Regions from separate parts of the Priestia sp. 10L35 genome, predicted to be linked through region 2. Evidence: riboswitches for the same ligand, from Rfam matches in the RefSeq annotation. Region 2 holds a riboswitch; the other holds the start of a gene.
The links. A riboswitch is a leader RNA that binds a small molecule or an ion and turns the genes downstream of it on or off. The one in region 2 is predicted to bind ZMP and ZTP.

Region 1 (5,559 bases), on a different contig from region 2:
TCCTCGTCTCTTTCGCTTTTCCCCCCTTAGTCTTCCTCTTGCCCTCCAATCAGCTGCTAGAAGGAACGAAACAGATGAAACCTACGTTTACCATAACAAAAAAAACGAACCACTAATCAAACATGTTGATCACTGGTTCGTTTTTCATTTGAGCTAAAACACTTTTGTCTCGGCCTCTCTTTTATGCTACCAAGGTTGTCCTAAATCCAATACCGAGGCTAGTTCATTGCTTTTTTTACGCACTTGTTTACGCGTGGTAGCGCGATCTGCCCCCGTTTGAAACAGGTATTTTTCTTCTTCTGTTTCTGGAATAAGCTCCGGTACTGCGCGGGGCTTTCCATCATCATCCATTGCCACAAAAGTTAAAAATGATGTAGCTGCAATTTGACGCTCCCCGGTTTTTAAATTTTCTTTAATCACTTTCACAAACACTTCCATGGATGAACGACCTGCCCATGATACGTATGACTCCAAACATACAGAATCCTGAGGCGTAATAGGGTGCAGAAAATGAATAGAGTCTGCTGAAGCTGTCACACACTCTGTACGACTGTGACGATAAGCTGAAATGGACGCAATCATATCAATATCACTCATTAACTTTCCGCCAAATAACGTATTGTGATTATTAATATCATTAGGAAAAATGCGGCTCGTTCGAACTGCCTTTGTATCTTTACAATAATTTGCTTTCATTAGTAAGAACCTCCATTGATGCCTATCATAATAAGAATAAAAGAATGAATGAACCTATACTAGCATATTTTGATAAATTTAGCTTTACAAAAAGCTCGTTGATTTATTTACAGAAAACAAAAAAGAGAAGAAAAATTCTTCTCTTTTTTGTCTATCGAATATAGCTTGATCCAAACGTTTTACCTAAAGAATCACTGTATAGGTCACTTGATTTTACAGTCCATTTCTCATCTTCTTTCACCATAAAAATTCGTAGGGGACGACTTCCTTCTTTCGTTTCTAATTCATTTACAATATCTTTGAATTTAGAAGCCGCAAACTCTTCAGAGTGTTCTGTATCGTAATCTTTCGTTTCATCTGTGTATGCTCGCTTAAGCTGCGATACGTATGAATATAAGTCTGATAAATCAAGAGTAGTGTACTCCACTTCTACTACGGCTTTATTATTTGCATTCGCAATCACATTTGTTTTCACGTTTGCTTTTTCTTTTAAAACATCTTTATACATGTTAAAAAAATCTTTTTTTGCTTTGTCGGTTAAACTGTTAGAAAACGCACCTTTTAATTCCTCATTAAACGCTTTTTTCTGTTCTTCTATGACAGCTGTTTTATCTGCTGTTACATATTTATCATAGTCTACGTTTTCTTTGTTTAAGTAAAGGACTTCTGTGTAAGCTTGCAGAGCTTTTTCTGGGTCTTGCAGCTTATTATAGCTTTTGGCGTATTTTTTCGTATCCAGTGTTAATGTCACTTCGTCGATTTCTTCATCATAATCAGATGATTTTGGCTGAAGCCCAATTTTGTACTTTTTATCTTTTTTGACTTCAAAGACAAATGTTAATTTTTTTTGCTTTCCAGCGCCAATCTTGTCAGATGCACTGCTTTCTAGTCCAAGCTCACGACTGTTCACTCCAGTTTTTGGAGACAGCTGTTCATCTCCTTCGTATAAATACACACCGTCATAATCTGATAAAGATATACTGTTTTTGGATACATTTTTCACTTTTAAATCAACTTTCAACAGCCCTTTTTCTTCACTTGTAGCTCCTTCATCACTATCTACTAAAATGTAAGAAGCGCTGTCAATGGATGCTTCAATCGCCTTATTTTTAGCCGAAGTGGATCCTCCCGTTTCCTTAGAACTGTTGCAAGCCGCTAATACTAGCATAAGTACAAAAGCCAAAGCCAAAACATTCATTTTTTTCACAGCTTCCCAATCCCCTTTATTTTGTTTTTTTAGAACTTTATCCCAAATAAAGGTTCCCCCTATATAAATACTTAAACCTTAAAATCTATATTTTTTACAATATTTTGATAAAAACTAAGTCTAAATTCTCCACTGACCTAAATAAAAAAACACGAGCACGGGCTCGTGTTTTTTTATTTAGATTTAAAATTTTCTTGATTGATTTGTTCAGCTTCTTTCATATATCGGTTAGATTTGCCGCTTTTAATTCCCCAGTAATAAAAAGCTAATGATACGCAAGCAATCACTAGCATATCCCATCCGAAAGGCAAAATATTTTTGCCTCCGAATTTTTCGCTTCCTATGTAGGAAATAAAAATCATGCACGCTAAATAGATAAGCATCCAAGCCCCGGTTAAAAATTCTTTTTTAAAGCCCACCCATTTATTTTTCGCTTGGTAATAAAAATAAACAGGCAGGCCAATTGCCATAATAAAGATCACTTCACCTGTAAGCGGCCATCTTGCCCAGTAAAGCGTCAAGGAAGCAAAAACGAAGCCGCATGGCGCAATAACTGATGCCCCTTTTAAATAAAATGGACGGTAAAAGTGTGAAGCCGTTTTTCTTAATGTTATAAGCGCTACAGGACCCATAATATAAGAGATAAGCGTCGCTACTGAGATTACTTCTGCTAAGACACCCCATCCTCTAAATAAAAAGAGAAACAAGAAGCAAGCTGCTAAATTTAGCCACATAGCTGGGCGCGGGACATTGTAAAGTGGATGAAGAGTACCAAATATCTTTGGCAAGTATCCATTTTGCTGCATCCCGTATAACATTCTAGAAGTAGTTGCCGTATATGTAGCACCTGTGCCGGAAGGAGAAACAAATGCGTCTGCGTATAACACAATTGTTAGCCAGTTAATTCCAAGCGCAATCGCTAAATCAGCAAAAGGAGAATTAAAATTCAAGTGATTCCATCCATCAGCAATTGATGACGGACTTACTGCTCCGATAAAGACAATTTGCAATATAATGTATACAATTCCTGCAATAAAAATTGAACCAATTACAGCTATCGGAATCGATTTATTAGGTGATTTTGCTTCTCCTGCCATATTTACAGGACTTTGAAACCCATTAAATGCAAACACAATACCTGATGTTGCCACTGCCGTTAAAACACTGGCCCACCCATAAGGGGCAACCCCATGCTCACTTGAAAAGTTTCCACTATGAAAACCAGCGAAAAATAAAGCCCCTGCCGTTAAACCAGGAATAATTAATTTAACAATCGTAATAAATGAGTTTGCTTTCGCAAAGAGATTTACCGTCCAATAGTTCACAAAAAAGTAAACGAATAATAACAAAGACGCAACTGCCAACCCCTTGGACGTTAAAATTCCATTGTCTACCAATTCATGAGTCCAGCGAGCCCACTTCCACGGCCAAGTACTCATATATTGCACAGATGCAATAGCCTCCACTGTTATCGTTGAAGCGATTGAAATCCAGTTAGCCCAAGCAGCCAAAAAACCAATAAATGATCCGTGTGAATACTGAGGATATTTAACCATCCCCCCTGCTTGTGGAAACATCGCGCCCAGTTCAGCATATGATAGGGCAATGGTCAAAATAACCACCATTCCAATAACCCATGAAAAAATAGCCGCGGGTCCCGCAATTTGAGCTGCTTTCCATGCTCCAAACAGCCACCCTGAACCGATAATCGAACCTATGCCTGTCATGGTTAAAGCAAATGTTCCCATCTTCCTTTGCATATTGCTCATCCAAATCTACTCCTCTTCCCTAGGAAAATAAAAAAAACACTTGCGGAATTCTCTCAAGTGTTTGCCCAGGCGCGCGGCTTATACGCTATATGCTCCCCCATGGTCATCCATGTTGCGCCAGTCACATATAGGAATATATTTTTTATCAGTATATAACATTCATTTCTATTACTCAATACACAAAAATGTTTACATTACTTTTATAAAGATAATAAATTATTCGTAAAATTATGAATAAACCCTCTGAAAATCTCTTTTTAATTACAAAAACAACTAAAATCCTAACTTTTCTTGTTGTTTGATTCTTTTACTCCACGAGCAGATTACCTTCTAAAAATTATATTAATATATAATATTCATTTACATAATAAGAATTAACAGCTATATATCCATAGAATTCTTGCACTAGACCCTTTACTTATATACAATATGAAGAAAAGATACTAAAGTGAACTGCCCACCGCTTAGCTACGCTTGAAGTGGGAGACTTCTTTTAGGAAAACGTTAAAACCTACATATCATGCACTTCGCAACAAATGAAGTACTTCGAGCAAACTTCTCTGTTTACGCAAGCACAAAACAGGGAAAATTACGAAAAAAGATTGTTAGAGGGATGCTTATGAATTATGCAAATGTAAAAGTTCTTTATTTTGATGACGACGGAACCATTCCAAATCACCCTCGTCTTCCAGTTTTGTTGTATGAACACGTATTTATTAGTAAGAAAGAGAAAGTGGAGAGCATTTTTAATTCTCACAACTGGAAAAACAGCTGGGTAGGCGGCATACATGATTTTCACCATTACCACAGTAATTCTCATGAAGCACTAGGTGTAATTAGCGGATCTGCACGTTTAAAACTAGGTGGACATATGGGGGAAAATATCGTGGTGCATGCTGGCGATGTGCTCGTACTTCCTGCAGGAACAGGGCATATGCGTCTGCAGTCAACTGCTGATTTTAAAGTGGTTGGAGCTTATCCAGAGGGCATGGATTACAATTTAAGAACAGGAAAACAAACTGATCGCCCTCACGTATTTGATGAAATTGCACAAGTACCTATTCCTACAACAGATCCTGTTTATGGCGACAAAGGACCACTGACAGAGTGGTGGAACTAGACAAGCACTTATTGTCTAGTTTTTTTATTTGCTCTGTTTTATTCTTTCCATGAATCTCTATTTGAACATACAAATTCTTTTCTTATGATGCAATAGCAATATACTTTATCTCAGCGAAATAATAAAAACTTCCCGGTCAAAACTAAATTTCTTCTTTTCCGTTCTCTTTTTGCTTCAAGAGCAACTTCGCTTAGATTATCCCCCTTTTTTTCCTTCGTAATCATTTCAAATATACTCCCACCATAAGCTCTTTTTTGTTTTTCTAAAAAAATTTCCATAGATTATAACGAAATTTTCAAAAAACTTATTGCTTTACCATGTCAGACTTGCTATCATAGTGAACATTGTTAGATAAATTTTTAGTAGGAGGAGTAAAATTGAACAGAAAATTCATAATTTTTATTTTATTCATCATTCCATTTATTGCTCAATTCGTTTTTTTACCTTTTGTAAATAACATTCATCCAATTATTTTTGGATTACCTCTTTTGCATTTATGGTTATTTTTATGGGTCTTCTTAACGCCTGTGTGTACATTTATCATTTATCGTTTACAAAAATCTTGGGGGGACATTGAATAATGCAAGGAAATTTAACCGCACTTTTAATCACATCAGCAATTGTTCTTGTCGTTATCGCCATTGGTTTTATAGCGGGACGTGACAAATCATCTAGAAGCTCAGTTGAAGAGTGGGCTGTAGGTGGAAGACGTTTTGGAAGCCTGCTCGTCTGGCTTTTAGTAGGAGCAGATTTATATACTGCTTATA
Region 2 (5,559 bases):
TAACATTTTAATCGCAAATTCATCGATATCTTCTGTGAAATACAGAATTTCGTACCCTTTATCTGCAACCAATTCTGCTTGAGGAAGCTTTTCAATTCGGTCGTACGATTCGCCTGATGCATAATAGATATACTTTTGATCCTCAGGCATGCGCGATACATATTCGTCTAGTGTTACGAGCTTTTTCTCTGTAGAAGAATAGAATAAAAGCAGGTCTTTTAATACGTCTTTGTTGCTGCCAAAGTCACTGTAAACACCGTACTTCAGCTGGCGGCCAAATGATTCATAAAACTTCTCGTACTTTTCACGTTCGTTTTTAAGTAAGCTTTTTAATTCATTTTTGATTTTCTTGCCGATGTTTTTGGCAATCAGCTGAAGCTGTCGGTCTTGCTGCAAAATTTCACGTGAAATATTAAGAGATAAATCTTCAGAATCTACCATACCTTTTACAAAGCTAAAGTAATCCGGAAGAAGATCTGCACATTTATTCATAATTAAGACGCCGTTTGAGTAGAGTTCAAGTCCTTTTTCAAATTCTTTTGAGTAGTAATCAAACGGACTATTTTCTGGAATAAATAAAATAGCATTGTAGCGAATCGTTCCATCCACATTAATATGAAGGTGAGTGAGCGGTTTATCAAATCCGTAGCGCTTTTCTGAATAAAACTGCTCATAGTCTTCTGAAGTCAATTCGTTTTTATTTTTCTTCCAGATCGGTACCATACTGTTGATAACTTGCTCTTCTGTATAATCTTCTAGCTCGTTATCAGAACCTTCTTTAGGACGTTTTTCCGTTATGTCCATTTTAATTGGGTAGCGGATAAAGTCTGAATACTTTTTAATAATCTCTTTTAAACGATAATCTTCTAGATACTCATCATATGTTTCATCTTCTGTATTTTCTTTAATTTTTAAAATAATTTGAGTCCCAACCGTTTCTTTTTCGCACCGCTCGATTGTATAACCATCAGCACCAGTAGATTCCCATTTATAGGCTTCATCGTTGCCTAACGCTTTACTAATCACGGTCACGACATCTGCCACCATGAACGCTGCGTAAAACCCAACGCCGAATTGGCCGATAATTGTGTGCCCGTCCTTTGTTTCATTTTCGTTTTTAAACGCAAGGGAACCGCTTCGCGCAATTGTGCCCAAGCTGCTTTCAAGCTCTTCTTGCGTCATGCCAATTCCAGTATCCGTAATGGTTAAGGTACGGTTAGTTTTATCTGGTGTTACTTTTATGTAATAGCTTTCTTTGTTAAAACGCAAGGAGTCGTCTGTTAAGGCTTTGTAATAAATTTTATCGATTGCATCACTTGAATTTGATAGAAGTTCTCTCAAAAATACTTCTTTTTGAGAATAGATGGAATTAATCATCATCTCTAATAATCGCTTTGATTCGGCTTTGAATTCTTTTTTTGACATAAGAAATTCTCCTTTCCAAATAGGGCTTATAAAACAATTAGCACTTGAGTTGATAGAGTGCTAATCACTCTTCTTATTTAACATGTATTAGGGTATTTGTCAATATATTAGGAGATTCGCTAAAGAGATTAAAAATTAGACTGAAAAAAGCAAACTTTTAAAAAAAGGTTGAACGTTCTGAAAGAGTTTGCTAGAATATACTTAATTTCAAAGACTATATGTGACTGGCGAAACGCGGATAACCGTGAGGAAGCATATAGTGACGTAGCCGTTCGCCTGGGCAGAGGTAAGGGATTAATACATATCTCTTACCTCTTTCTGTTTAGGGGGAGAGGATATAGAAGTTATCACATATGTAGGCTAAAAAACCAGACTTTTTAAAAAATTAAAAATGAAGTTCCTTTATCCAAAGGTAAAAACATGTAAAACTACGATGATAATCAGAGGAGAGTACAAAATGAGCACATTAACATTAAAAAAAGTACAAACAATCAAAACATTAAACAACATTGCACAAAAAGGTCTAAATGTTTTTAATCAAGAAGGTTATCAAATTGACAACGACAGCGAAAATCCAGATGCGATTGTCGTGCGTAGCTTTAACATGCACAGCATGGCATTTGACCAAAATTTAAAAGCTATTGCACGAGCTGGAGCAGGGGTTAATAATATACCGGTGGACGCTTGCACGGAGCAAGGTATCGTTGTATTTAATACGCCAGGAGCTAATGCAAACGCAGTAAAAGAAATGGTTTTAACTACAATTATGGCTTCTTCTCGTAACTTATTTGCTGGAGTTGAATGGACAAAAGGATTGGATGGCCAAGGTGATCAAATTCCTAAGTTAGTTGAAGCAGGTAAAAAACAGTTTGTTGGAAAAGAAATCAAAGGTAAAACGTTAGGCGTTATTGGTTTAGGTGCAATTGGTGCTCTTGTAGCAAACGATGCGCTTGATTTAGATATGGACGTAATTGGTTTTGATCCATTCATTTCTGTTAATACAGCTTGGAATTTGTCTCGCAACGTACAGCGTGCAATGTCTCTAGAAGAACTATTTGCAGCATCTGACTATATTACGGTTCACGTTCCATTAACGGACGATACAAAAGGTGTTTTCAATAAAGAAACGTTTAGCATCATGAAACCGGATGTTCATATTTTGAACTTCTCACGCGGTGAGCTTGTAAACGAAGAAGATATGAAAGCTGCTCTTGAAAGTGGAAAAGTTGGAAGATACATTACAGATTTCCCAAATCAAAATGTCTTGAACATGAAAAATGTTGTGCCAATTCCTCACCTAGGGGCATCAACTCAAGAATCAGAAGAAAACTGTGCGGTAATGGCAGCACGTCAAGTGAAAAATTTCTTAGAAACAGGAAACGTTAAAAACTCAGTGAATTTCCCGAATGCATCTCTTCCTTACACTGGGAAAAAACGCGTAGCTGCTTTCCATCATAATGTGCCGAATATGGTAGGACAACTTACGCAAGTATTCTCAAACTACAATTTAAACATCGCAGATATGGTGAACAGAAGCCGCGGTGAATATGCGTATACAATGATCGATATTGACAATCAAGTAAGTGACGAGATTGTGCCTGAGCTAGAAGAAAAAATCGGTCAAATTGAAGGAATTATTACAAGTCGTATTATCTAATTTGGTTCCCGTCATATTTTAGTGTTACAGCCCTAACTTAGAAAAGTTAGGGCTGTTTTTACATGGTGTTTACCTCATATCAATTCCTTCATTCTCATAGCATATAGAAATACCTTTAAAGAGGTGAACGTTTTGTCCGGAGAACTGATAGGAATTTTGATAGGGTCGCTCATCGCGCTGGCAGGAACATTCATTACGTCTGTCGTAGCTATAGTGATGTCGAAAGAGCAATACAAACAAGAGATTCGCAAAGCATTTATCCAAAAGAAAGTTGATGCCTATACCCATGTGTGTCAAGTTATTCTAGCTATAAAAAACGATTTACTTACAAAAACTGTTTCTTCAGCCAGCTTAAACTGGACGGCTCAATCTATTAACAAACTAGCAGATGTGTGTATTACGGAAGGGCTATGGATCGATGAAGAAGACAGCAAAAAGCTGGAGGTTCTGCAGAAGCAGCTTTCAAAATTTGTATTTGATGAAATAGAACTGTCTAAACATGATATTCTCACAGCCTGTTATGAAATTGTTGAATATTGTGAAAAAAAGGTAAGGATTCTTCATTCTATGACTACAAAAGAATAGGTGATTACTACTTTAAGAAGTGATAGTAGAAGTATTAAAAAAGCATCGGTCTTAACGATTGTATAAGAAGTGTATGAGCTATTTCATATTTCATACAGTTCTTAACAAACAGTAAGTGTTTATGAAAAGAACTTTGCAGCAGCATACAAAGTTCTTTTTTTATAGCTTGCGTTTTTTCGTTTGATTGTGGATATCACCCAAGAAAAACAAAGCAAGCAAAAGGATAATTCTAACTACACAAGCCATTTGAATGGTATTTAAGGATGTTGATAACTAAGGGATTAAAGCGATAATACATAAAACTAAGCTACCTAGTACAATAGCAAAACGAATAACGAATAACAAAGACGACTGTTATAGAACGAATGCCACATACAGCTGATATACTAATCACTTCTTTGTAGAATGAAATAACTTTTTTGTCCAGGGGATAAGCATGCTTAACATCTCACGTTAATGTCTACATTCACATTATCTTAAGTTTCAATTCATACTGGCTTCATATAAATTAATCATACTGAATGTATTAATGAAAGATATGAGGTGGAACAATGTTAAAAAAGCTTGTTAAACTATTTACACAAGAAACCGAGATATCTAAAGATAAAGAAGTAGATCTCCACGAAGAGAACGATTTTAACGAAGTTTGTGATGATCATTTCATTATAGATGAGTATTAGAAACCCTATAAAATGCTGCGAAATTTAAAGAATTGATTGAGTATATCCGTATAACCAGTAATTGCACAAGGGTCGTAAAGGTATACTTTTACGGCCGATTAATATTGATGAATTGCTTTTTATATGAAACAATGTGAAAAAAATGGGCATCCTAGAAGCAAAAGGAGGGGATAGAATGGGCAAAGAACCAAATGATGAAACAAGTGAAGGGCTGAATCAGCTTTTTGAAATCATCAATGCAAAAGGCGACGAGGGTGAACTTAGAGAAATTGTCAGCAGGAGCAGTGAAAAGAATAATCATAAAAATCATGAGGATCAATCGTAAAAAGAAAATAAAAAACCTCTTCATGGAAATCATGAAGAGGTCAGATGAAATAGTATTGCAACCATTCCATCCTGCAGAGTTTTAAAGCGTTTTAAACTCTTGATACGACTGGTTTTATGGAACTGATGGGATTCGAACCCACGACCCCTTGTCTGCCAGACAAGTATTCTCCCACTGAACTACAGTCCCGATTATGTAGAGCCTTTATTGCGTGTTGACTCTACTATATTTTAATACGTATGCAGCGCGTTCGCAATAGTTATTTTCAGTGTTTTCTAATTTCTTCATATGAATATTAACTTCTAAAAAAATCGTTTACTTCTTGTTTATACGTATAAAAAAAACTTGGGATTTGGCTTGGTTCCAATCCTTGTGCAGCGTATTTGCTGATGGATTCGTAGTACCATTTCTGCTTTTCGAATCCTCTTTTAAAGCTATTCCAAATCGTATCTCCTTGCTGATCGTAGCTTTCTTTTAAAGACCGTAAATTGTCTAATTTATCTGCTACAATTAAAGATTTCACTTCAAGAGAACCAGTTTTCACAATTTGAATTGTGTGCTGTTTACGTTCTTCCCAGCTTTTTGATTTGTTTTCTGTATGAGCTTCAACAATCCCCGCTACCTCTAAACCAAATCTTTGTACAATTTCTTCGAGTGTTACACTTGTATCTTCTACAGCATCATGCAGATAAGCTGCTGCAATTACTTCTTCACTAAAACCTGCTTTTTCTAAAATAGTACCTACGTTAATAGGATGAACAATATAAGGTGTATCGGACAGCTTGCGCATTTGGCCGCTATGAGCGTGTTCTGCATATCTACGTGCTTCTTTTATTAAAGACATCATATTCCTCCACTTTTTATTCAGTATATCTTCATATTATTAG

Region 1: linked by a shared signal. The riboswitch ahead of AC1DEF_RS19410 (APC family permease) and the one ahead of AC1DEF_RS07825 (phosphoglycerate dehydrogenase) in region 2 are both predicted to bind ZMP and ZTP.

The regions. Positions count from the first base shown of each region.
Region 1 is NZ_JBFTKA010000005.1:226,480-232,038, forward strand. It holds gene AC1DEF_RS19400 (acyl-CoA thioesterase) at 187-696, opposite strand; gene AC1DEF_RS19405 (DUF5105 domain-containing protein) at 848-1,894, opposite strand; gene AC1DEF_RS19410 (APC family permease) at 2,077-3,672, opposite strand; ZMP/ZTP riboswitch at 3,729-3,807, opposite strand; gene AC1DEF_RS19415 (cupin domain-containing protein) at 4,193-4,792, shown strand; gene AC1DEF_RS19420 (hypothetical protein) at 4,903-5,070, opposite strand; gene AC1DEF_RS19425 (DUF3311 domain-containing protein) at 5,170-5,373, shown strand; gene AC1DEF_RS19430 (sodium:solute symporter family protein) at 5,373-5,559, shown strand, end outside.
Region 2 is NZ_JBFTKA010000002.1:353,888-359,446, reverse strand. It holds gene htpG (molecular chaperone HtpG) at 1-1,425, opposite strand, end outside; ZMP/ZTP riboswitch at 1,636-1,714, shown strand; gene AC1DEF_RS07825 (phosphoglycerate dehydrogenase) at 1,883-3,082, shown strand; gene AC1DEF_RS07820 (hypothetical protein) at 3,215-3,667, shown strand; gene AC1DEF_RS07815 (hypothetical protein) at 4,523-4,672, shown strand; tRNA gene AC1DEF_RS07810 (tRNA-Ala) at 4,790-4,861, opposite strand; gene AC1DEF_RS07805 (HD domain-containing protein) at 4,968-5,516, opposite strand.